4 regions of the Alteromonas sp. ISO5 genome follow, and region 1 is predicted to be linked to each of the others. Evidence: predicted binding sites of a transcription regulator. Region 1 holds the regulator's gene; each other region holds the start of a gene.
What was found. Region 1 encodes LexA, which represses DNA repair genes until DNA is damaged. Its sites were predicted from a motif close to TACTGTATNNNNATACAGTA; they were not measured.

Region 1 (6,044 bases):
AGCCGCTCTCGCCGCGGCTGGCTTCTATAACAAAGTTACCGGCCCCAACGGCAATTAAAAACAGTGCAATGGCACCCACAATAGGCCAGTAGCTCTGCGCCGGAACATAGTATTTCTGATACTCTTGATGCATTACTTTCTCCTTAGACTCAGTTATCGCTAAGTGAAGTCAGGAAAGGGTTATTAAGTGGTTTGTCATCGGTACCATTACCGGTGACGTCAAAAAGGGTGTATTGCACGGTAAAAAAGTGAATGTCTTCGGGCAGCTGCGGATCCACATAAAACCTCATGGGCATAAGCGACTCACCGCCGGCTGCCAGTGGCTGGCTGTTAAAACAGAAGCACTCGGTTTTGTTTAAATACAACGCCGCCTGGCCCGGTGTAACTGAAGGAATAGCCTGCGCGACCATGGCTTTGCTAGCCGGATTACGCACATAAAACTCCACCATGTTCATTTCACCGGGATGCACCTTTACCTTTTGGGTTTGGGCTCTGAACTCCCACGGCATACCAGTATGAGTGCGGGTAATAAATTCCACCGTAATGGTGCGCGACTCATCCACCTGCCCCTCGTAGTAAACGGCAGCGGTTTCGCTGGTTTTGCCGTTGATGCCAGTGATGTCGCAAAACACGTCATACAACGGAACCAGAGCAAAACCAAAGCCGAACATACCCACTACAATCAGCAGTAATTTGGTTACCAGTGCCGAATTGGAATTGGCCATGTTGGTGCCCTTACTTCACAACAGGTGGCGTTTCAAAGGTGTGATAAGGGGCTGGTGAGGGAATTTCCCACTCCAGACCTTCCGCACCGTCCCACACCTGATCAGACACCGGTTCACCCTGTTTACGACAGGCTTTGATCATCACTACCAGGAAGATGAGCTGTGACAAACCAAAGGCAAAACCACCGATACTGATCCATTTGTTGAAATCCGCAAACTGCAGAGAGTAATCCGGAATACGACGGGGCATGCCGGCTAAGCCGACGAAGTGCATTGGGAAGAACAGTACGTTTACGGAAATCAGTGAGCACCAGAAATGCCACTTGGCAAGCGTCACATCGAACATCCGACCGGTCCATTTAGGGATCCAGTAATACACCGCCGCCATAATCGAGAACACCGCCCCGGTTACTAACACGTAATGGAAATGTGCGACCACAAAGTAGGTATCGTGATACTGGAAATCCACCGGCGTAATCGCGAGCATTAACCCGGATAAACCGCCAATGGTAAACAGCACAATAAAGGCCAGTGCAAATAACATAGGTACTTCAAAACTCATCGAGCCGCGCCACATGGTGGCCACCCAGTTAAACACTTTTACGCCGGTAGGTACTGATATCAGCATGGTGGCAAACATAAAGAACATCTCGGCCGCCACAGGCATGCCGGTAGTGAACATATGGTGAGCCCATACAATAAAGCTTAGCAGGGCTATTGATGCGGTGGCATACACCATTGAGGCATAACCAAATAAACGTTTACGGGCAAAGGTTGGCACAATCTGCGAGATAATACCGAAGGCCGGCAAAATCATGATGTACACTTCGGGGTGACCGAAGAACCAGAATATATGCTGGAACATTACCGGATCGCCACCACCGGCGGCATCAAAAAAGCTGGTACCAAAGAACTTATCGGTGAGCACCATGGTAACCGCACCAGCCAGAACCGGCATTACCGCAATAAGCAGGAACGCGGTAATCAGCCAGGTCCATACAAACAATGGCATCTTCATCCAGGTCATGCCCGGCGCACGCATATTAAAGATGGTCACAATGACGTTTATCGCGCCCATTATGGATGAGATACCCATGATGTGCACGGAGAACACAAACAATGCCGTACTGTCACCACTGTAGGTGGTAGATAGTGGTGCGTAGAACGTCCAGCCAAATGCCGGGCCACCGCCTTCAACAAACAGCGACGCCAGTAAAATCGTAAAGGCAAAGGGCAGGATCCAGAAGCTCCAGTTGTTCATACGCGGTAGCGCCATATCTGGCGCGCCGATCATCATGGGGATCAGCCAGTTAGCCAAACCAGTAAAGGCCGGCATAACCGCGCCGAATACCATGATGAGACCATGCACGGTGGTCATCTGGTTAAAAAAGTTAGGTTCAACAATTTGTAACCCGGGTTGAAACAGTTCGGCCCGGATCACCATAGCCATGGCACCACCCGTTAAAAACATGATGAAGGCGAACCAAAGGTACAAGGTCCCAATGTCTTTATGGTTGGTTGTTAATACCCAACGCATAATGCCTTTGGGAATATGATGCTCATGATGATCGTCGTGAGCATCTGCAGCCCCGAGACCGGGGTTTAAAACGTCAGTTGCTTTACTCATGTTCGGCTCCTATTCCCCGCTTGCGACGGCATTAACGTCTTTGGCCTGCACCATGTCACCGGTGTTATTACCCCAGGCATTACGCTCGTAGGTAATAACTGCAGCCAGTTCTTTGAGGCTCAGCATTTTGCCAAAGGCCTGCATGGCAGTACCGGTTTTACCGTTCAGTACAATGTCGATATGCCCTTGCATATCGTTCAGTGCTATGGGGCTGCCTTTCAGTGCCGGGAAGACGCCTGGCAACCCTTCGCCGTTAGGCATATGGCAGGCTGCACAGGTGGCGTTGTAGACCCGCTCGCCTTCGGTCATCAGCTCTTCCATGGACATACTCATAGCCAGTAAGCGCTGCTCTTCCTCACGTGCCTGCTGACGAATAGACTCCTGCTCACTGACCCACGCCTCATAGGCGGCCGGCTCTTTGGCAATCACCACAACCGGCATAAAGCCGTGGTCTTTACCGCACAGTTCAGCGCACTGACCACGATAGATTCCCGGCTCATCAACCCGGGTCCAGGCTTCGTTAATAAAGCCTGGGTTAGCATCTTTCTTAACCGCAAAATCCGGTACCCACCAAGAGTGAATAACGTCCTCAGAGGTGATCAGAAAGCGTACTTTCTGGCCGGTAGGGATCACCAGTGGGCGGTCGACCTCAAGCAGATAATTTTCGCCCTTGGCATAGCGGTTATCAATTTGTTCACGCTGAGTAGCCAGCAATGAATAAAATTCCACGTCGCGATCCATATACTTGTAATGCCATTTCCACTGGGAGCCGGTTACCAGGACGGTCATATCCGGTTCGGTGGTATCTTCCATTGCAAGCAGGGTTTTGGCGGCTGGTACAGCCATGAAGATTAGAATTAAGAAAGGAATAACGGTCCAGGCGATTTCAACTTTCACACTCTCATGAAAGTTGGCTGGTTTTGCACCCCGTGATTTGCGATGCAAATACATAGAAACAAACATAATCCCAAACACTACTACTGCGATCCCCACACAAATAGAGAACATCAGCATGTGCAGATCATAAACCTGGCCACTGATTTCTGTCGCGCCACGCCGCAGATTCAGTGCCGACACTTCGCTGCTCCCTGCTGCTACTGCTGTCGCACCAGCTAGCAACAGAACGAGTGCTGTCCAGGCTTTCAGTACACATATCCCGAGTTGTTTCACTCGACACCTCCGTTAGACCGGTAGCCACTCGCGAAACGCCCCAACGCGAAAAGTCAGACTGGTCTTTACTGGTTGTTATTTGAACTGCCTTTTTAATATTTTGTGCTTACTTTGTTATTTTATTGTTAAGCACTGTATAAGAATTACTCATTGTGACTATAACGTCCAGCTATTTTTGTCTAAAATTCGGATAAATGGTTATTTTTTGTGCTAAGCGCACAATCAGAGTGAATTTTGTTAGTGAGCTTTTACTAACTTAATAAGCAGACCTGAACAGGCAAAAAGTAACGGGAAAGCGTGGCTTTAAGAGAATAAAACCCTAAAAGCAAGAAAACCGGCGAATGCCGGTTTTCAAATTCATAATTTTAAAAAATAATGTCTGGTGTGCTTACATCCAGTCGGCATTACGGATAACACCTACCGCGATGCCTTCGATATTAAATGGCTGATTAGCCAGATCGACCTTAATGGGTGAGAACTCTTCATTTTCTGCATGCAGCAGTACTTCACGGCCTCGTTTTTCTAAACGCTTCACCGTAACGTCTTCATCGACTCTGGCCACGACTACCTGACCATTGTGAACATCGCTGGTACGGTGCACTGCCAGTAAGTCACCATCCAGAATACCGATATCTTTCATACTCATACCGTTTACACGCAGCAGGAAATCAGCTTTAGGATGGAATAACGCCGGATCCACTTTATAGTGCATCTCTACGTGTTCCTGCGCCAGAATAGGTTCACCCGCAGCAACGCGACCGATAAGCGGTAAGCCTTCTTCTTCTGCTTCATCGTCAAGAGGAATATTCAGTTTAATACCACGAGAGGTACCCGGTAAAATTTCAATCACGCCCTTTTTCGCCAACGCTTTTAAATGCTCCTCTGCGGCATTAGCAGAACGAAAGCCCAGTTGACGGGCAATCTCTGCACGCGTAGGCGGCATACCGGTATCCAGCATAGTGGATTTGATCAGATCGAGTACTTCTTGTTGTCGGGGGGTTAGTGGACGCATAAACAGCCTGTTATTCCATACAGTTGTTAGCAGTATAACGGCTAAAACTCAAAACACAACGACTTTTGTAGGCGCGATTCAGCTAAATGCTCAGGCAGCAGGACTTGATCGCCGCTGGAGGACGAATGGGGGATATTTTCAATATATCAGCGCTAGTGCGACAACCTGGAAAACTCTCCTGAAAGGAGCCTGATGCCCTTATTCCTTTATGTAAATTATGCAAAAAAGCGAATAGTTTCCTAAACTTTCATTCATCGCGCTTAATTTAGCTTTATCCAGCCAACTGAAAGGAATACCCATGCCCATCCGTTCGCTTAGCATTAAATTCAGGTTAGTACTGATTGGTATTATTGCGCTGTTAGCAATGGCGGCCATGTTATTACTGCAGGTCTATCAGGCAAATTCGACCCAGACACTGACTGAAGCCAAGGGTCAGGTTGATGAACTCATCGCCGACATGCTAATGCTTCGCCGGCACGAAAAAGACTTTTTAATGCGCAAACAGGACAAATATCCACAGCGTCATCAAAAAGTAGTCAGCGAGCTACAATCAACAGCCACATCGTTAAAAAGCCACCTTTCACAGTTGAATATCGCCACTCAACAACTCGAGCAGTTCAGCAGGCTTGTAAGCGAATATTCAGCCTCTTTTAAGGCACTGGTGGATATAGAGCGTAACATCGGCTTCACCCAAGACGATGGATTAAAGGCCAGTCTGCGCAATGCTGCTCAACGGTTAGAAGAGCAACTGAACACCGACAACAGAGCATTTACACTGCTGCTGCAAATGCGTCGTCAGGAAAAAGATTTCTTGTTACGCAATGCCGAAACCGACGTGGTGTCTTTTATTGACTACTACTCTCAGTTACGGCCCCTGTTACCCGATGAATGGCAGCAGCTTGCCAGTAATTATGCCGCGAGTTTTGACGCGCTGGTGAAGAACACCCGGGCACGCGGATTAACTCCCGATCAGGGGGCTGAAGGCACTATGCGTGAAACGATCCAGGCAACCGAAGCTATCCTGGATACCATGTCGTCCAACCTGAATGGGGAAATCAGTAGTTCCCTGTCACGGCTACAAGCAATCGGCTTAACAGTATTTGCGGTCATGCTGGCGCTTGTTGGCGGACTCATTGTGCTCCTGGCACACTCCATAAACGTCCCCCTGCAACGGGCCTCTGAACAGATCTCAAGAGTACGTAAAGAGCACGACTTCAGTCTTCGTCTGGAACAAAGTGGTAACGATGAAATTACCCGGTTTAGTTATGATGTGAATTCTTTACTCGATGACTTCCAGCAATTGGTCAAGTCTATAAATGTTGCGTTAACCAACCTTAACAGCGCCACGGCGCAACTAGCCACGGCAACCAATAGCACCGCCGAGGGTATGAAAGTTCAGCAAAATGAGACCGACATGGTAGCAACCGCTATTACGCAGATGGGCCAAACTATTCATGAAATTGCATCAAACACGGCAAATACCGCAGATAAAGCCCGCTCAACCAACGAA
Region 2 (6,044 bases), 730 kb from region 1:
AATATGATGAAATCAGAGCGCATTTTCTGGATAACTTTTACACCGAACAAACCACTATTATCCACCGTGTATTCGACAAGAGTAGCGGTCAGTTGGCACATACGGAGTATGATTTTGAGATTAAATGCAGCCAACAGTTTACGTGTTCTGATAGTGACCTTGCTGTTAAACAGGTTTATTGGGCGTTGAGAAATGCGATATATGAAACACGCCTTTATGTTTGGGAAGAGGAAGTTTGCGATCCGCGTGACTCATCCTGTTGTGATGATTATCATTGCACAGAAATTCTCAGCATTGGCAGCTCTCCAGTGTTAGCTGTTGATAATAACGTTGCTGCTAATTCACTCAAAAAACGGGTATTAAGCAAAGCGGAACGTGTGTCTACTACGGTTAACAATGCAGTGCAGACGGCAACTACGCTTAATGAATTTGCAACATCGATCAAAAGCCAAAAAGCGAATACTACTGTGATGACCTTTATCGCTGTTGGGGTGACGGCCGACATCAATCTCGTGGTGCCGATAACACCAGACGAAGTATCAAGTGCTCCGATTGATGGGCAAATACGAAATAGCGGAGAAGCTGAGCTAAGTCATGAGCGCGGTGTTGATTTTAATATTAAGCTTAGTCGTTTCATACAAGATTTCTATCTATCAAGAGGAATGCCTAACTGTTCCAGTACCACTAATTGCGAAACTGATATGCTGCGTTGTACGGTCACCTATTCTTGCGAAGCGCTTTAAAATTAAGCTACTCAGCTTGTGTCGATTGATGGCACAAAGACTGTATTATTTGAATGGGTTTTGACAACATTAACAGGCCCCGGTCGTTATTAACGCCGGGGCTTTTTTGTGCCAAAGATCTGATTAACGAAAATTGGGGAGAATAGCCGGAATGCCGGGTAACAAGCCCACCAGGGCCATCACGGTAGTGAGTACAACAAACATAATGCCCGGTATAATCCAGCGACTCATGTTGGAAAGTTCTGCACTACGCTCCTTACAGCCTATCAGACCAAGGTTATCCAGCAGCATGGTTAAGGACCAGCCGAAGGCCGGATTTACCAGCGCTGACGAGAATACGACAATAGCAGCTGACTGGGTGGTCTTGCCTTCTCGGGTCATTTCCATTCCTGCTTCTAACAGTGGTATGAACACGCCCACAATCAATGCTACACACAGTACTGGCTCCCAGATAGCCAGATCCATGGGATAACCCCAGATACCGGCGATTACGCAGAACAACGCGGTTAACAATGCTCCAGCGGGAATAGGACGTTTGGCAATGGCTGCTGGCACAATATAAGTGCCCCAGGACGAGGTAAAGTTTGCACCTCCCATCACTGAGCCCACCATTTGCCGCGCCGATGCACTGACCATGGTGTCATCAATATTCATCTGTACTTTTTCAGTTTTCGGCGGATAGCTGATTTTCTGGAACACCTGGTGGCCGAGGAAGTCCGGAGACCACATAGCAACAGCCAGTACCGCAAACGGTAATACCACGATAAAGCTTTCGAGGGTTGGCAAACCCAACATCCAGCCGGTACTCTCGCCCCACCAGTAAGACGGGCTCATGTTCGGAAAACCCGGTGCCGTATTAAATTCAAATGGCGCGCCCAGCAGAAAAGCGATGCCGCCACCCAATAAGCAGCTTAAGGGCACTGCTAACCAGCGTTTTTTCCAGTGTTCCAGCAAGGCATAGAGCACAATGGTGCAGGCAATCACAATAAAGGCGATGTGAGCCATATCGATACCTTCAGCCCAGGCAAACAGCTTTTTAACCTGAGACGTCGTGCCAATAAAGCCAAGATAGAGTAACAGTCCTCCGCACACACCTTTACTGGTAAGCCGCGCCAGCAAACTGCCCCCCTTGCTTATTGCCAGCAGAAAACCAAATACGCCGATGAGGAGGCCAAAGGCCATTGGGTGACCACCCGCAGCCACAACAATAGGAATGAGTGGGATCAGCGGGCCATGGGTACCGGCTAAATTTGCCGTAGGAAGGATAAATCCTGAAAACAACACAATGAAAAACGCAACCAGAATAAGTTCGTAGCGCACATTTTCCAGTACAAAGCCGTCACTCAGCCCTAGTGGACCAGCGAAGGTGGCAGCAATTGCGCCCACCATCACCACTTTACCAATGGTGCCGGCCATAGCGGGAATAGTATCTTCCCATTCAAAACGATAGTCACGAAAAGGCAGATTAGGCCGCCAGCGCCGTGGTGACATGATCTGCAGCTCATGTTCCAGGTACTCATCCCTGCTGTTAAAGGCTGAGCTTGGTTTATGTTGTTGGCTGTAATTTGAAGACTGCGGCGATGATGCTGACGGGGCATCCCCGGCCAAATCAGCCTTGCCGTCCACGGTGTTACTGGTACTCATGTGTACTGACTCCAAATAAAGGTACAATCGAATCAGACATCATCCTAGAGAAAATAAAATAGCTTATTTGTTAAATCATTGTTTATTTATTATCTCTATATTTACAAACCTGTTGTCGCTGTTTACACGTAGAATCAGAATGTTAACCTTCGCCTGCACGCAGGTCATACTCCGCAGCTAGTCTAAAGTACTAAACAAATTCGACAAGGAGTAAATTTCTGATAACAAACTGTTAACATAGCCATATGCGCTATTAGTCGTAGATGCCAAACGCAGACAGGCCAAAAATGAAAAGTGACACTGGATTGCTGGTTAAATATACAGTATTATTCCACTATCATGAAGAGCCAAAGACAACGGTTGCCCAATCAGGCCGAAATAAAGTAGCAGGCATGCGCAAGATAATACATGTGGATATGGATTGCTTTTACGCAGCGGTAGAAATGCGGGACAACCCGGCGCTACGTAATATACCTATTGCCATTGGCGGCAGTAGCGAGCGCCGTGGTGTTATAGCGACCTGCAATTATCCGGCACGCAAGTATGGTGTGCGCTCAGCCATGGCGTCGGCCTATGCTCTAAAACTGTGCCCCAACTTAAAGTTGGTTAAAGGACGCATGGCGGTCTATCAGGAAGAATCACAAAAGATAAGGGCCATATTTGCCGACTACACCGATCTGATTGAACCCTTGTCTTTGGATGAAGCTTATCTGGATGTTACCGGCTCATCTTTATTTCAGGGGAGTGCTACCCGCATAGCCGAAGAAATTCGCCAGCGTATCGACAGCGAGCTTAACCTTACGGCATCAGCCGGTGTAGCGCCCTGTAAATTTGTGGCTAAGGTAGCTAGTGACGAAAACAAACCCAATGGCCTGTGTGTAGTCACACCAGACCAACTGGATGAATTTGTTAAAGCCATGTCGCTTAAAAAGATCCCGGGCGTAGGACAGGTAACTGTACAAAAGCTTAATCAGCTTGGGTTACACACCTGCGCTGATGTCAGAGCTTACCCCATAACGGAGCTGCAAAAGCGCTTTGGCAAGTTTGGTCAGGTGATCTGGGACAGAGCCCATGGGATTGATGATAGACCGGTGCAGACTAATCGGATTCGCAAGTCGGTAGGTGTTGAGCGCACGTTAAGTGAAGATATCCAGTCGCTTGAGGCGTGTGATGAAATAATCGATAAGCTATATACTACATTACAAGAAAGGCTGACTGCTCATCAGCGAAAACATAATGGCGGGCGGCCACCTAACATTCGCACGCTAGGGGTGAAGCTAAAGTTTAGCGATTTCCAACTGACCTCTGCAGAGCACCGCTACCCCAGTGTTCACCGTAGTGCGTTTAAGCCATTGTTGCAGGAAGCGTATCAGCGCAGCAATGGCCGGGGTATAAGGCTGGTAGGCCTGCAGGTAGGCCTGGCAGAAAAAGACGAAAACAAGCAATTGGATTTACCTTTTGAAACCTTGTAAACCGGCCGGAAATAAACTGCGCTGATGAGTTCGCAGCGCCAAGGAACCTGAACTAGACTTACAAACTGACTGTGCGCATCACCTAAAGGAAGTATTTAATGATAAGCCCGGGAATTTACCAACATTACAAAGGTAACAATTACGAAGTCATTGGTGTGGCAACACACTCAGAAGACGAAACCCACCTGGTGGTTTACCGCCCCCTATATGGCGAAAGAGGCTTGTGGGTAAGACCACTATCCATGTTCACTGAAGAAGTTAAAGTAAACGGGCGTAGTGTGGAGCGCTTTCGCTTTTTGGGGGAAAAGGCCGTCGAAACAACGCCCTGAGAGACAATCCTGTCACCTCCGGTGAACCTATTTGTCTGTAATAGCTTATAAATGGTGGAATGGAATTTCATCCAACCACTATTCGCTAACGACAGGTAATTAAAAAAATGAAAACACGTATTTCCAGTACGCTTGGGGCGGCTCTGATATTTTGTGCATCACAGAGTGCTGCTCAGGACCGTTTTGCTGATGTGTCTATTAGTGTCACGCCACTAAAGGGTAGTGCTTATATGCTACAAGGCGCTGGCGGTAACATCGGAGTCTCAGCCGGTGACGATGGCGTGCTGATCATCGACGACCAGTTTGCGCCTCTGGCACCTAAAATCAGTGCTGCGCTGGGTGATCTGGCAACAGACACTCCAAGCTATGTGATCAATACCCATTATCATGGCGACCATACTGGCAGTAATGCGTTTTTCCACGATAATAAAGGGGCCACCATCTTTGCCCATGAGAACGTGCGTATCCGCCTGGCCAATGATAACTCCATCGCCAAAGCTGCCTTGCCGGTAGTCACTTTTGAGGATGGTATAAAAATCCACTTCAACGATGAAACGCTCAACGTGTTTCACTTAGCTAACGGTCACACCGACGGCGACAGTGTGGTGTGGTTTGAGGAGGCCAATGTGTTGCATACTGGCGATCTGTTTTTTAACGAACGATTCCCCTATATCGACTTAGGCGCTGGCGGGACAGTAGACGGATATATCAAGGCGGTTGAAATCCTGCTAGGGAAAATCAATAACGCTACTGTGATTATCCCGGGTCATGGCCCATTGGCCAAAAAAGCAGATTACGAAAACTTTCTAGCGATGATTAAAGCCACTAAAGACTGGGTGGAAGAGCAAAAAGCAGCAGGTTTGTCGGTAGCGCAAGCAGTAGAAAAGGGTCTGCCAGAGCAATACGCCAAGTGGGACTGGAGTTTTATTACCGAAGAAAAGTGGATTAAAACACTCTATTAATGAGAAGTGTGTTGCCCGCTCGAGGAATACACAGCGAGCCACTTTCCGGCTCGCTGGATAAACTCAACCTTAGCTATAGAAGCACAGGTAAGCAGTAGTAGTGCTGACTTTCACGTCGAACGACTGATTCGCGGCTACGTTAAATTCACTACCGGTTTTAAACGATAAAAACTCTTCCGCGCTAGGCAGTTTAACCACCAGCTCACCTTCAACCACTTTCATCAATTCATCTTTACTGGTAGAGAATACATATTCACCAGGCAGCATCACCCCTGACGTACACGGGCCGTTGGCCGATTCAAAAGCGATAGATTTAACGTTATCGTCGAAATAGCTGTTTACACTTAAAGACATATTGATTCCTGTTAGCTAAAAAACGGCAATCACTATACAGTATTTCATCATCGCATTGTGGGATTTCCGGTCAGATCAGTCCGGTAGTATTCAGGGAGATTACAATATTGAGCACTGCGCAAAAAGGAACATACCTGCAATATACCCTGGCAACTGGCTGGTTTTGCCTGTTTATCATGTTGCTGTTGAGCGGTAATGTGCTTACGGGTTTTATCAATGGTAATTCTGCCAGTGGGACGGTGGTGGATAAACAGGTTTATATTGAGCAAATCCGGGGAACAGGTTCATCACGGGAGTCTGAGTTACATGAGATTACGATTCAGTATCAGGTAGCAGGAGAGACCTACCGGATATATGCCAATGCGCATATTTATGCTGGCATGGGCTTAATAAAAGAAGGCGATAAGCTGACAGTTGTTTACTCACCGGACCACCCTGCACAAGCCGAAGTGCTTAGTTATGCACTCTATAGCCCCATGGTGAGCATATTGGGTTATGTGGCGGTGATGTGCTTTTTAGTGGGGGTATCGCGTTGGTGGT
Region 3 (6,044 bases), 1.8 Mb from region 1:
CCATACTGAATGGTGTTATTGCTCCAGAGGCGTGTTGAAATCTTCAGATAGTTCGAAATCGCTGTCTACCGTTTCTACGCGGTCGTTATTAAAAGTAATGACTAGGCTTTTCTCAAAATCTTCACCACGTTTTTCCATGCCACGCTTCATTTCATAGTAGTAATACCAGGTATCTTTATCGAAGGCGTCTTTAAGGATCGGGCGGCCCAGAACAAACTCAACCTGCTCTTTTGTCATTCCAATGCGCAGTTTTTTTACGTCCCGCTCGTCCAAAAAGTTACCTTGAGGAATATCTATCCGGTAAATCCAGTTAGAACATGCAGTTGATAAAAAAGTAAGTGAAAGCACAACAATCAGGTGAGACAGCTTCATTAACAGATAAATCCAATTATTACAGTAAGTATTCGTTATTATTTAGTCTGCATGCCAGGCTGTTATGGGTGTTGAACAGTCTTTACAGACGCTATCGGTGTCGAGCATGCTAATCGCTCAACACCGGCACGTCAACTTTGACCAATGAATTGCAATTTAGTTCGCCAGCGCATTATCAAGTAATTCTTTGGCATTAGCCAGCGCATTAGGGGTAATTTTATCACCCGCCAGTAAACGTGCCAGCTCATCAATTCTGGCTTGTTCGGTAAGTGCTAAAATATGGGTCTGCGTTTCGCTGTTCTCGGTGGTTTTGGTTACAAACAGCTGATTATGAGCCTGCGCCGCTACCTGCGGTAAGTGGGTAACACACATGACCTGATTTTCCTTACCTAAACGGCGTAATAACTGGCCGACTATCGAAGCCGTAGGGCCGCTGATGCCGGTATCCACTTCGTCAAAAATCATGGTAGGGGTTAAGCTGGTATCACGGCTGATCACCTGTAAAGCCAGCCCAATTCTGGATAACTCACCGCCAGACACCACTTTGTCGAGGCGATCCTGAGGTTGCCCCGGGTTAGTCGCCACTTTCATGACCACGGTATCCATTCCCTGCGCAGAAGGGCGGGCCTGTTCGCAATAAGACACTTCAATATAAAACTCAGCATGGGGCATATTCAGGGTGCGAACCTGCGTTTGAACCAAAGCAGCTAGCTTTTCAGCAGCGTTGCTGCGGCTTTGCGACAGTTTTTCGCTGGCGGCAAGGTATTGGGCATGACTGTTTTCAAGGTCTTCTTGCAGAACCACCAGTCTTTCAGTATCTGCACTTAGCCCTGCAAGCTCTTCAGACAGTTGCTGATGATGCTCGTACAGGGATTCTGGCAACACCTGATGCTTTCTGGCCAGTTCCATGGCCTGGGCAAAGCGCTTTTCAACCTGCTGCAAACGCATTGGATCGATTTCCAGTTGATCACAATAACTGCGTAGCTCATTAGCCGATTCTTCCACCTGAATGGCCGCTTCGTTCAGCAGCGCTACAATGGGGGTTAATGCCGGGTCATGATCTTCCAGATTACTGAGTTTATCAATGCTGGTCTGGATAGCTGACAACGCGTTAAATTCATCTGCTTCATATAAATGATAAAAGCTCTTTTGCGCTTCTTCGAGCAAGGTCTGGCCATTGCTCAGGCGCTTGTGTTCAGCTTCAAGCTCGCTGAACTCGCCCTCAGCTAATGAAAACTCGTCGAGTTCTGCTACCTGATAGCTTAACAACTGTTCTCTGTCGGCTCGTTGCTGGGCAGCCTGCTCCAGGGCAGTGAGTTCTTTTGCCAGTTGTTGCCAGTGTTGGTAAGCAGATGCTGTAGCAGAGAGTAACGGGCCGTGTTCGGCAAAATCATCCAGAAGTTTGCGTTGTACGTCGTCTTTTAATAACTGCAGGTGTGTATTCTGCCCGTGGATCGCCAATAAAAACTGCCCCAGTTGCTTAAGCTGCTGAAGCGCAACCGGTACACCATTAATAAATGCCTTTGAGCGGCCTTCTTTTGAGATCAGTCGACGAATAAAACAGGTGTTGGGATCATCATCCAGTACCACGTCATTTTCATCCAGCCAGGCTCTCGCCAGGGGCGCGTCAAGCAGCGAAAAATAGGCAATGATCTCTGCCTTATCAGCCCCTTTCCTTACGGCGGATGCATCGGCACGCTCACCAAGACATAAGCTAAGCGCGTCGATAGCAATGGATTTACCTGCACCGGTTTCACCGGTCATCGCTGTCATGCCGGTCTCAAAGGCGATGTTGATCTCTTTTACTACAGCGAAGTTTTTAACCGATAAATGCGATAACATAAATGCCTCACAGAATAACTAGATAAATATACAGTAAGTGTAATTATATACAGTATCTCTGCTGAGTAAAATGTTATTGTGTAGTTTTTTATTACAGTGTAGGTTTCAGATTCAGTGAATTTGTTTCTAAATAGGTGAATCTCTTATGTGTTGTAGCTTGTAGACGTAAATTCTCGCTCTCTAAACAGTGCCTCAGAAACAAATATAATAAATCAGATAGGCTACTGCTAATAAGCATATCAATGGGCTATACAAAACTAAACAAGCTTTAATAGACAACCATATATTTGGATCTTTCCTGTCATCTTGTTTATCTAATTGCTTACCTGAAAAGAAGTCTAACCAATCTTTAAAGAAACCTTTATTAAAAAATAAACCGTGATCACCTTCGAAGTACCTATTTTGTATCAAGCCCGCAAATGTATTTTTGAAACCAACTTTACCAGCCATTCCCAAGCCAACAGCAGAAGCCTGACTGAGGACTAGCGCCTTATCCGAAATACCGCAATCGTTAGCAATCCCTTTAATCTCATGTTTATTAATGATTTTTTGCAATTGATAGTTGGACTTTAATACACTTCCACAGAGTACAACCCGCCCTAATTTGGGACTTGTAATTAACGGGATTTTTTCTAGCGCTTTGACAGCGACAAAAGTACCAAAGCTATGAGCTACAATGTTAATTTCTGCGGTTCTATTTCTATTTGCCAGATCTTGCAGTTCAGTAATAAAGGTCTTAACTTCACGATTTCGCAGCGGTGGTATCAAAAAAGAAAAAACAGGATAGAAGTTATATTTAAATTCTATGTGCTCAAACTCACTGCCTTGCTCTTTAATATATTCATCCAATTTGCCTTGCCAACGTCCAAATGAATGTATCCCATGAATAGAGTAAATTACCTTATCTGTAGGTTTATGAATTGTTGATGTCTGCTTAGAGTGAATATATTCATTTATAGATTCTTTTATCCCATCTGCCCAAGTCATATCTATATGATCATATACATAGGAAAATACTCTTTGTTCCGTGAATAAAGAAGCTTGTTCTTCAAATAATTCTGTGTGTTTTGTCAGCCCAATAATTACGTTTGGTGTCTTATATTTATCGCCCTTTCTCTTAACATCATGCTTTATAACTTTAAGAACATTTAACCCACCAGTATCCTTTTTTTCTTCGTTAACCCTCTGTGGAATCTGGAGATCTAATATCAACACATCAAATTTAGCGTTTTCTAGAGCAGACAAAGTTTCCTGAACACTTATAGTTCTTGAAATCCCTCTCTCTGGAATATTTAATTCTTCGATTATACTTTTTACATTTTCAAATTTTGAGTCATCATCCTCGACAACTAGAACAGATATCATTCTTACTCAACACTCTCTATAAATTTTGTTAGTTCATCTTTCCAATGTTCAGATGAAGAATCCCAAGCCAATACGTCAACCAGAAATTTACTAAAATCATTCATCAGCTCACTACTCAAGTTCTCAAGAGATATTTGACTGTTATGATGTCCAAACACATCATGTTGAGTTATGACAACCGTAGGTATGAACTTTCTTCTGTGTCTCATGAATATTAAAATATCTTTACCAGCAAGGTGTTTAATATCATCCATATCATTCATATACCTTGGTAGGCTCATATCTAGTATTAAGAGTGAAAACGTTTGAGTAGTAAGTACCTCTATAGTTTCTTCTTTATTTGTTGTCAGAGTTATATCCGCTGAATTTAAATTTAGCTGTTCTAATAGCAACTCCATTATTTGAGCAGCCTTTGTAGCATTGTCTTCCGCTATCAGAATTTTCATTAGTCAGACTCCTTTTTTAAAATGTTTTTATTAACAAATTCAATCTTTACTCTAAATGAATCTCCATCTGCGCATAGCTCAATTCTATTTTGTGCATTGAGATCCTGTTCAAATATTTTCTTAATTTTATAAAAGCCACTATTTTTATCTCGGCTAGCTTTATCTAGATAATTGATATCATTAACCGTGTTATTTATTTCTTGTACTTTTGCTAAATCAATATTTTTAGAAAGAGAAGATACTGTTAAGGTAGAACTCTCATTTTGCTCTTCCCAACCGATAACTAATTCACACTTTTGTTTGAACTTTCTTCTACTTACAGAGTTCTCAAACAACATAATGAAAACCCTTATGAAACTTTTCAAATGCCTGCCATCATATATATTTGAAACAACGGTTCCTTGCTTTATTGAAACCTCAACTTTTGGAAACAAATTTTGTACAAAATTTAAAGCTTCCAATATAGGCACATTGATATCAAAATGTTCGCCAGAAGACTTAACAAAATCTAACCAGCCACTAACTTCATTACTTGCACTTATTAGATCCGTTTTTGCTAGCGAAATTTTTTCATTTACTCGATATGCATTGTTCCTCAAATCGTTTGAGACGTACTTTAACTCTCTAAAATAGCTATCTACTTTCGTTGGCAATAAGTTAACTATAATGACTTTTCCCGCTTCAATTAGCTGTTCTGCTTTTCTATCCAAAGAGTTAATATTCCATTTAATAATTTCGTCAAAAGTACTTCCACTCTTTATTAAACTGAGCATGTTATTTACTTCATCTGACTCAAATGAAAATTTAAACAAAGAATCAATTGAAGATAGGTCATCTGTGCCTATCTGCATGTAACTATTTTTTATTCGAATTAAAAAGTCATTAACAGATTTAGAAAATACCTTGAAAGCATCTTGCAGCTTGCGGTAATAAACATTCGTTAAACTTGCTTTAAAACAATCTTCTATAAACTCATTGTCTAAATATTCGCCATTGACTTGCCTGCATAGTAAATCATGCTTTTCAAAAACTGATCTCAATCTCGGCACAATACCATTGTGTCTAATGTCTACATTTAGAGAGTTATCCAATCCAAACATTGGGTTTAGTGTGTAAATATCTCTTATTTCTAGCATCAAAAATAATGCTAGGTTAAAAGCCTTTCTGTCTGTTCTAACAATTTTCTGATCTTTCTGTGTAACGCTTACGCTCAACTCGCTTTGAGGAGAGGATTCCTCTCTATCTAACTCTAAAACAAGCTCTTCAAAAACTGACGCATAAAGCCTTTTTGATTCAGCAAATACTTTAGACTGATCGACATGCAGCTTACCTTTCCCCAATTTTTTAACGCATGAGTTTTTCGTATACTGATGAATCATGAACTCTAATTCTTCGAGAACTTTATCTTCTTCTCCTTCTTCAGATATCAAATTTGAAAGTATGTTTACACGATCTAGAATTTTCTCATTATTAGAACGATAAATATTTAATCCTTCGAGGATACTCAAATCACATATATTTCGAAGTAAAAACCTTTGTTTATAGCAGCTTGGAAGCAACTCGCTTGGGGATTTTATTCCAAATTGCATAAGGTAATCATTTAAGTACAGAGATATTACTTGGTGCTCGGTATAATCATCTTTCAGCAGCAGATATATACTAATAACAGTATCAATCGAGTCGAAATTTATATCTTCACTTTCGTTAATTTCTTTAAAGAGAAGCTCTTTCGGTAGTTTCCAGACATTTTTGGGATTCTCAAAATATGAATTACTGATATATTCGACAGTACTTTGGCAGTTACCAGATTTGATCATACTTAATGCAATCTTAGCTCTGATCTCATCTTCTAGATGTAACGGACAGTCAGTTATTTTTTTGTATAAATCCAGTGCATCGGAAAAATGATTCTCGCTAAATAACTTGTCAGCATGCCACTTTAGCTTTCGATATTCCGGTATATCTAATAAGTAAACATCATCATTTTTACAATTAGCAATTACATAGCTAATTGACGTT
Region 4 (6,044 bases), 560 kb from region 1:
TGGGGATATAATCTACTACCTCGCGGGATAACACCGCTTTGCGAATATCTTCTTCCAACCTTTCAGTTGTAACAATGGTCGGTAAATAGCTTTTTACCGAAAAGTCGATGGCTTCACCATTGGGAGCATCCGGCAGGTCGTAATCCACAATGGCACAGAGAAAATCTTCCGGGTCACTGTTAATAAAAATGTGTTTGGCAGCAGTCAGTGAAGTGGCAAGTACTGGCTTTAATTGCGCCATCTCAACCAGCTTGGTCAGCAGGCTGATAGTACTCGTACTGTCTTCAATTATCAGCACCTTCTGCTGCACAATGCGTCCTATATCACCTCTAGTTTGGCAAAACTCAGTACCAGCCATTTGCTGCCGAATTCGTCAAAGTTTACCTGAACCCGGGCATGGTCGCCGCTACCTTCATAGTTTAGTACTACGCCTTCACCAAACTTGCGGTGCTTTACCCGCTGCCCCAGTGAAAAACCACTTTGCTCCATCCGCTCATGGGACGCTGCATTGCTGAAACGACTTGTGACCGGTCTTGACACTGTAGACGTCAGACGGATTTCTTCCACACATTCGTTGGGAATTTCCCGTAAAAACCGTGATGCTGTGTGATATTTTTCCTGTCCGTACACCCGGCGCATTTCGGCGTAGGTCATGTACAGCTTTTTCATGGCCCGGGTCATACCCACATAGCAAAGTCGGCGTTCTTCCTCCATACGGCCCGGTTCGTCGTTGGTCATCTGGCTTGGGAACATACCTTCTTCAACCCCGGCAATAAAGACCAGCGGGAATTCAAGTCCCTTGGCCGTGTGAATGGTCATCAGTTGCACCGCGTCCTGATCACCACTGGCCTGGGTTTCACCGGCTTCCAGTGAAGCATGGGCGAGAAAGGCCTGCAGTGGTGTCATGTCGTCGGCTTCTTCGGGAATAACAAACTGCTTACAGGCGGTTACCAATTCTTCTAAGTTTTCCAGACGCGCCTGGGCTTTCTCGCCTTTTTCAGCCTGATACATAGCATATAGTCCAGACTGGTTGATGGCTTTGTTAGCCTGTTCTTCCAGAGGCTGGCCTTCAAATTCGTCGGCTAGTTTATTAATCAGCTCAATAAAGGCGTTCAGCGCATTGGCGGCGCGGCCCTTCAGACTACCATCCTGAATGAGTTGCAAGCTGGCCTGCCACATGGAGCAATCTTGCAACCGTGTTTGTTCGCGAATAGTCGCCAGCGTTCGCTCGCCTAACCCGCGACTGGGCGTATTCACTACTCGTTCAAATGCAGCATCGTCATGAGCGTGATTGACCAGGCGCATATAACCCAGTGCATCCTTAATTTCCTGACGTTCGAAGAAGCGCAGACCGCCATAAATACGGTAGGGGAGGCTTTGGTGTAGCAACGCTTCTTCCAGCACCCGTGATTGCGCATTGTTGCGGTATAAAATAGCGACTTCTTTTAACTGGTTGCCCTGATTATGCCAGTCGGAAATCTGCGAAACGATAAAGCGGGCTTCGTCGAGGTCGTTAAAGCCAGCATAAATCGAGATAGGCTCGCCATCGTCACCGTTGGTCCAGAGTTCTTTACCCAGGCGGCCCTGGTTATTGTCGATAACTGTGTTGGCGGCTTTCAATATGGTGGCGGTAGAGCGGTAGTTTTGTTCCAGACGAATGGTGGAAGCACCATCGAAATCTTTCAGAAAGTGTTGGATGTTATCCACATTAGCACCACGCCAGCCGTAAATAGACTGGTCGTCGTCACCCACAATCATTATGTTGTTGTCCTGATTACATAACAGCCGCAACCAGGCATACTGAATATTGTTGGTATCCTGAAACTCGTCTACCAGTACTGCGCGAAAACGACGCTGATAGTGCGCCAGTACATCTGGATTCTTAACCCATAATTCGTGAGCTCGCAATAACAATTCAGCAAAGTCGACCAGCCCTGAGCGGTCACAGGCTTCCTGATAGGCCGCATAGATATCGCGCATTTTCTGCTGGGTATGATCACCATGGGTTTCGATATGCTGAGGGCGTAGACCTTCGTCTTTATTGCCGTTGATATACCACTGGATTTGCCGGGGGGCCCAGTGCTTTTCATCCAGGTTCATGGCCTTCAGTACCCGCCGTATCAGACGGTATTGGTCGTCTGAATCGAGGATCTGGAAATTTTCCGGCAGATTGGCTTCGGCGTAATGAGCGCGTAATAAACGGTGTGCCAGGCCATGAAAGGTACCAATCCACATGGTATTTAACGGCCGGCCCATAACATGCTCTATACGGCCGCGCATTTCACGCGCCGCTTTGTTGGTAAAGGTCACCGCCAGAATACTGTAAGGGGCGATATTTTCCACCTGCATTAACCAGGCGATACGGTGCACCAGCACACGGGTTTTACCACTGCCGGCACCCGCTAGCACCAGCATGTTAGACAGCGGCGCAGCAACGGCATCGCGCTGTTTATCGTTTAATTCGTCGAGTAACTCAGAAACATCCATAGCAATACAAAAACACCTGTGTTTTTATTCAGGCCATAAAAAGCAGAGTATGCCATTAAAGCCTACTGCGTTAAACCGCGCTTGCACAATAATGGCGGATTATTGCCCGTAGTCACATAATGAAAGGGATCTGGGCGAAATCCGGTCGGATACAAGGTAGTATTAACTTTCCGGTGTCGCAGACCGCGCAGAATTCTCCGGCTATCGTAATTTTTTCGGGTTACCTCTTGAATTGGTGCCATAAACCATTATGTTACCGCTACGCGCGTTGGCTGGTTTATTCTTGTTCAACCTTACCCGCACAGCAAACTATAGGAATGCCCATGCATGCACTGACCGATACTGCTGACTTTTGGCTGCAGCTAAAAAAAGAAGCGCGTCAAATTGTCGATGAAGAGCCGCTATTAGCGAGTTTCATTCATGCCTGCATTTTAACCCATCATAACTTTGAGTCTTCGCTGAGCTTTATTTTGTCGAACAAAATGGCCGACGATGTGATGCCCGCACTGACCATCAGGGAGATTCTTGACGAAGCGTATTTGCTGGAGCCGGCAATTGTTGAGTCAGCGATCGAAGATATTCGTGCCATCTACACTCGTGACCCGGCCGTTACCAATTACCTCAACGTGCTGGTCCATTTCAAAGGGTTTCAGGCGGTTCAGGTGCACCGGATGGCGCATTATTTGTGGCAACAGGGGCGGCATCAGCTGGCACTGTTTTTACAAAGCCGGAACTCAGAAACGTTTGCTGTAGATATTCACCCTGCGGCAACTATCGGTAAGGGCGTAATGTTCGACCATGCAACCGGTATTGTAGTGGGCGAAACGGCAGTCATTGAAGATAACGTTTCGATTCTGCAAAACGTGACTCTGGGCGGTACAGGTAATGAAAGCGGCGACCGTCACCCCAAAATCCGCCAGGGCGTAATGCTGGGCTCCGGTGCCAAAGTGTTAGGTAATATTGAAATTGGCGAAGGCTCTAAAGTGGGCGCGGGTAGTGTTGTGCTTAATGATGTACCACCGCATGTAACGGTGGTGGGTGTGCCGGCCAAAGTGGTAGGCCGTCCCTGTTGTTCACGACCCTGCGACTCTATGAATCAAAACGTGCTGGAAGACAACCAGCCCTACGAGCAAGATTAAAGCTTACGGCTGATCGTTAAAACGGTCAGCGTTTGCCGTGCCAACGGGAGGATTAGTTTTGCGGGAATTCACCTTTGCTTAGCAAGCACAATTCACAGCCTTTTACTGATAAGCCCTTTCCATACTCAGTCTGTAATCTGGTGTAATCTTCAGGTGTGACACAAAAGATCATACTAATTTGATGCTTTTCAACCAGCGCAATGAGTTCACTGGCGTAGCGCAACTGTGCGCCAAACATATAGCTGCGGTGATGCCAGGGCTCCTCGTTCAACACATATAACGGTTCAAACTGTGCCGCCTGCGTCAGGTATTCAATCAGTTGGTAGGACGCGATATCCGTGCCTGCCACAATGACGCGCTGCGGTGTGGGGCGAAAGCATTGTTTTAAATAGTGCAGCAATCCCATCAGAGAGTCTTGTTAGCCTGAAGTAATGGCATCATAACGTAATTTTCCACGGGCTGAAGCCTGAATTCTGCGTCACAATCCGATTGTCGTGTGTGGACGAATTTTTTCATCCCTAACGTTGTTTAGTCAGTATAAAGGAGGCTTTTGTCAGGTATAAGGTCTGCCGGTTGGCGGCGGTTTTCTCTTTAAGGATGTTGTTATGTATTTTGCTCAAACACTCGGCATGCTGGTTCTTCTGACAACGCTGTGCCTGTCGGCTCAGGCGGCGTCTGAAGATAAAGACATCGAGGAATCGCCAAATCGTGATTTAACCGGGTTTGAGGGGCTAAATGAAAAACTGCCGTTATGGGAAGCCGGCGTTGGCGGCGGCATGATAGAAACACCTAACTATCCAGCCTCAGCAGAACGTAATTTTGTGGCCCTGGCATTACCTTACGTGATTTATCGAGGTGATATTTTTCGGGTTGGCGGGCAAGGTGGTGCCAGGGCCGTATTTCTGGAAAACGAAAGGCTTGAGTTGGATCTGAGTTTCAGTGGCGCTTTTGCGGCAGACAGTGATGATAATACCGCCCGTGAAGGCATGCCTGAGCTTGACTATTTAGTGGAGGTCGGCCCACAGCTGATTTATAAAATAAAAGACTTTTCTTTTGACGGTGGTGGTCACTCGCGCCTTAATGCCCGTTTTCAGGCACGCGCTGTGGTCTCAACCGACTTTGGTGGATTTGACGCCAGAGGTTTTGTTTTTGAGCCTGCGTTAACCTATCAGCAACGCGATGTGTTCCTGCCTGATACCGGATTGAGGCTGGCCTTTAGAGCGACCTGGGCGACGGAAAAGTTACATGACTATTTTTATGCGGTAACGCCGGAATATGCAACCGCAACCAGGCCCGCTTACGATGCAAAAGGTGGCTATCTGGGAGCCGAATTGTCGGCCAGTGTTGCTTTTCCTGTAATCGACAATGTTCGCGGCTTTTTATCCACGTCAGTGCAATTTAACAGTGGATCAGCGAATCAAGACAGTCCGCTCTACGAGCAAGATATTACCTATAGTATTGGTGTCGGATTGGTCTGGCGTGCGTATAAAAGCGATGCCAAAGCCAGCTGGTAAGGTATTTCAAACGCGTATGAAACCGTGTCATACGGCTTCATACATCATTGACATCAGCCAAACTTAGCGTCGGCGACAAACGGGTTGGTTTTACGCTCGTGGCCTATGGTGGTCGTTGGGCCGTGGCCCGGATATACAATCATCTCGTCTGGTAAGGTAAACAGCTTGTCACGGATAGCATCAATTAATTGCTGATGATTGCCTTGTGGAAAGTCGGTACGGCCAATTGAACCGGCAAAAATAATGTCCCCCACAATCACCTGGTTACTGCTGCGTTCAACCAGGGCTATGTGACCGGGGGTATGCCCCGGGCAGTGCAAAATTTCCAGCGTCAGGTTGCCAACAGAAATGGTATCGTCTTCGGTTAACCACTGGTTGGGGCTAAATGGCTGTGTGGGTGGAAAGCCAAACATCTGACTTTGTTGCAGCAGGCCATCAAGCCAGAACTTGTCACCAATGTGCGGGCCAATAACGGGCACGTTGTAGTGGGCTGCCACGGCAGTGGTGCCGCCAACGTGGTCGAGATGGCCATGGGTGAGAATAACTTTTTCGATAGTAACCTGTTGCTCGCTTACCGCCTTATAGAGCTTTTCTTCATCGCCGCCGGGGTCGACCAGCGCACCTTTCATGGTGGCGGGATCCCAGATTAACGAACAGTTTTGAGCAAACGGGGTAACGGGAATAACAAGTATTTTCACAATAGTATCTGACCAGGAAATTTGTTGTTATGTTAGCAGGAAATATTCATTGATGTCACAAGCGTACTTGCCATTATCACGGTATAGTTGGTGCGTTGATTTTCAGCGATTTTTTAGTGTTATTATACTAAAGTTCAATAAATAAGAGTTTGTCTGGCTATACCTGATTATCCGTATCAATATGCACCCAGTGCCGTTACTGCAAA

Region 2: a site for LexA is predicted at 2,694-2,713, ahead of dinB (DNA polymerase IV). Genes of this name have one in related genera too.
Region 3: a site for LexA is predicted at 2,231-2,250, ahead of recN (DNA repair protein RecN). Genes of this name have one in related genera too.
Region 4: a site for LexA is predicted at 2,502-2,521, ahead of uvrD (DNA helicase II). Genes of this name have one in related genera too.

What each region holds. Positions count from the first base shown of each region.
Region 1 is NZ_CM176572.1:1,649,603-1,655,646, reverse strand. It holds gene AC2T0J_RS07540 (cytochrome c oxidase subunit 3) at 1-133, opposite strand, end outside; gene AC2T0J_RS07535 (cytochrome c oxidase assembly protein) at 150-725, opposite strand; gene ctaD (cytochrome c oxidase subunit I) at 736-2,352, opposite strand; gene coxB (cytochrome c oxidase subunit II) at 2,362-3,474, opposite strand; gene lexA (transcriptional repressor LexA) at 3,911-4,534, opposite strand; gene AC2T0J_RS07515 (methyl-accepting chemotaxis protein) at 4,833-6,044, shown strand, end outside.
Region 2 is NZ_CM176572.1:919,215-925,258, reverse strand. It holds gene AC2T0J_RS04180 (hypothetical protein) at 1-743, shown strand, start outside; gene AC2T0J_RS04175 (DUF3360 family protein) at 867-2,387, opposite strand; gene dinB (DNA polymerase IV) at 2,780-3,859, shown strand; gene AC2T0J_RS04165 (DUF1653 domain-containing protein) at 3,958-4,188, shown strand; gene AC2T0J_RS04160 (MBL fold metallo-hydrolase) at 4,296-5,150, shown strand; gene ppnP (pyrimidine/purine nucleoside phosphorylase) at 5,220-5,504, opposite strand; gene AC2T0J_RS04150 (DUF3592 domain-containing protein) at 5,612-6,044, shown strand, end outside.
Region 3 is NZ_CM176572.1:5,032,196-5,038,239, reverse strand. It holds gene AC2T0J_RS22785 (outer membrane protein assembly factor BamE) at 16-372, opposite strand; gene recN (DNA repair protein RecN) at 529-2,214, opposite strand; gene AC2T0J_RS22775 (hypothetical protein) at 2,407-3,579, opposite strand; gene AC2T0J_RS22770 (response regulator) at 3,582-4,025, opposite strand; gene AC2T0J_RS22765 (hypothetical protein) at 4,025-6,044, opposite strand, start outside.
Region 4 is NZ_CM176572.1:2,209,792-2,215,835, forward strand. It holds gene AC2T0J_RS10075 (GGDEF domain-containing response regulator) at 1-310, opposite strand, end outside; gene uvrD (DNA helicase II) at 319-2,487, opposite strand; gene cysE (serine O-acetyltransferase) at 2,811-3,626, shown strand; gene AC2T0J_RS10090 (hypothetical protein) at 3,679-4,032, opposite strand; gene AC2T0J_RS10095 (MipA/OmpV family protein) at 4,232-5,140, shown strand; gene AC2T0J_RS10100 (MBL fold metallo-hydrolase) at 5,194-5,838, opposite strand.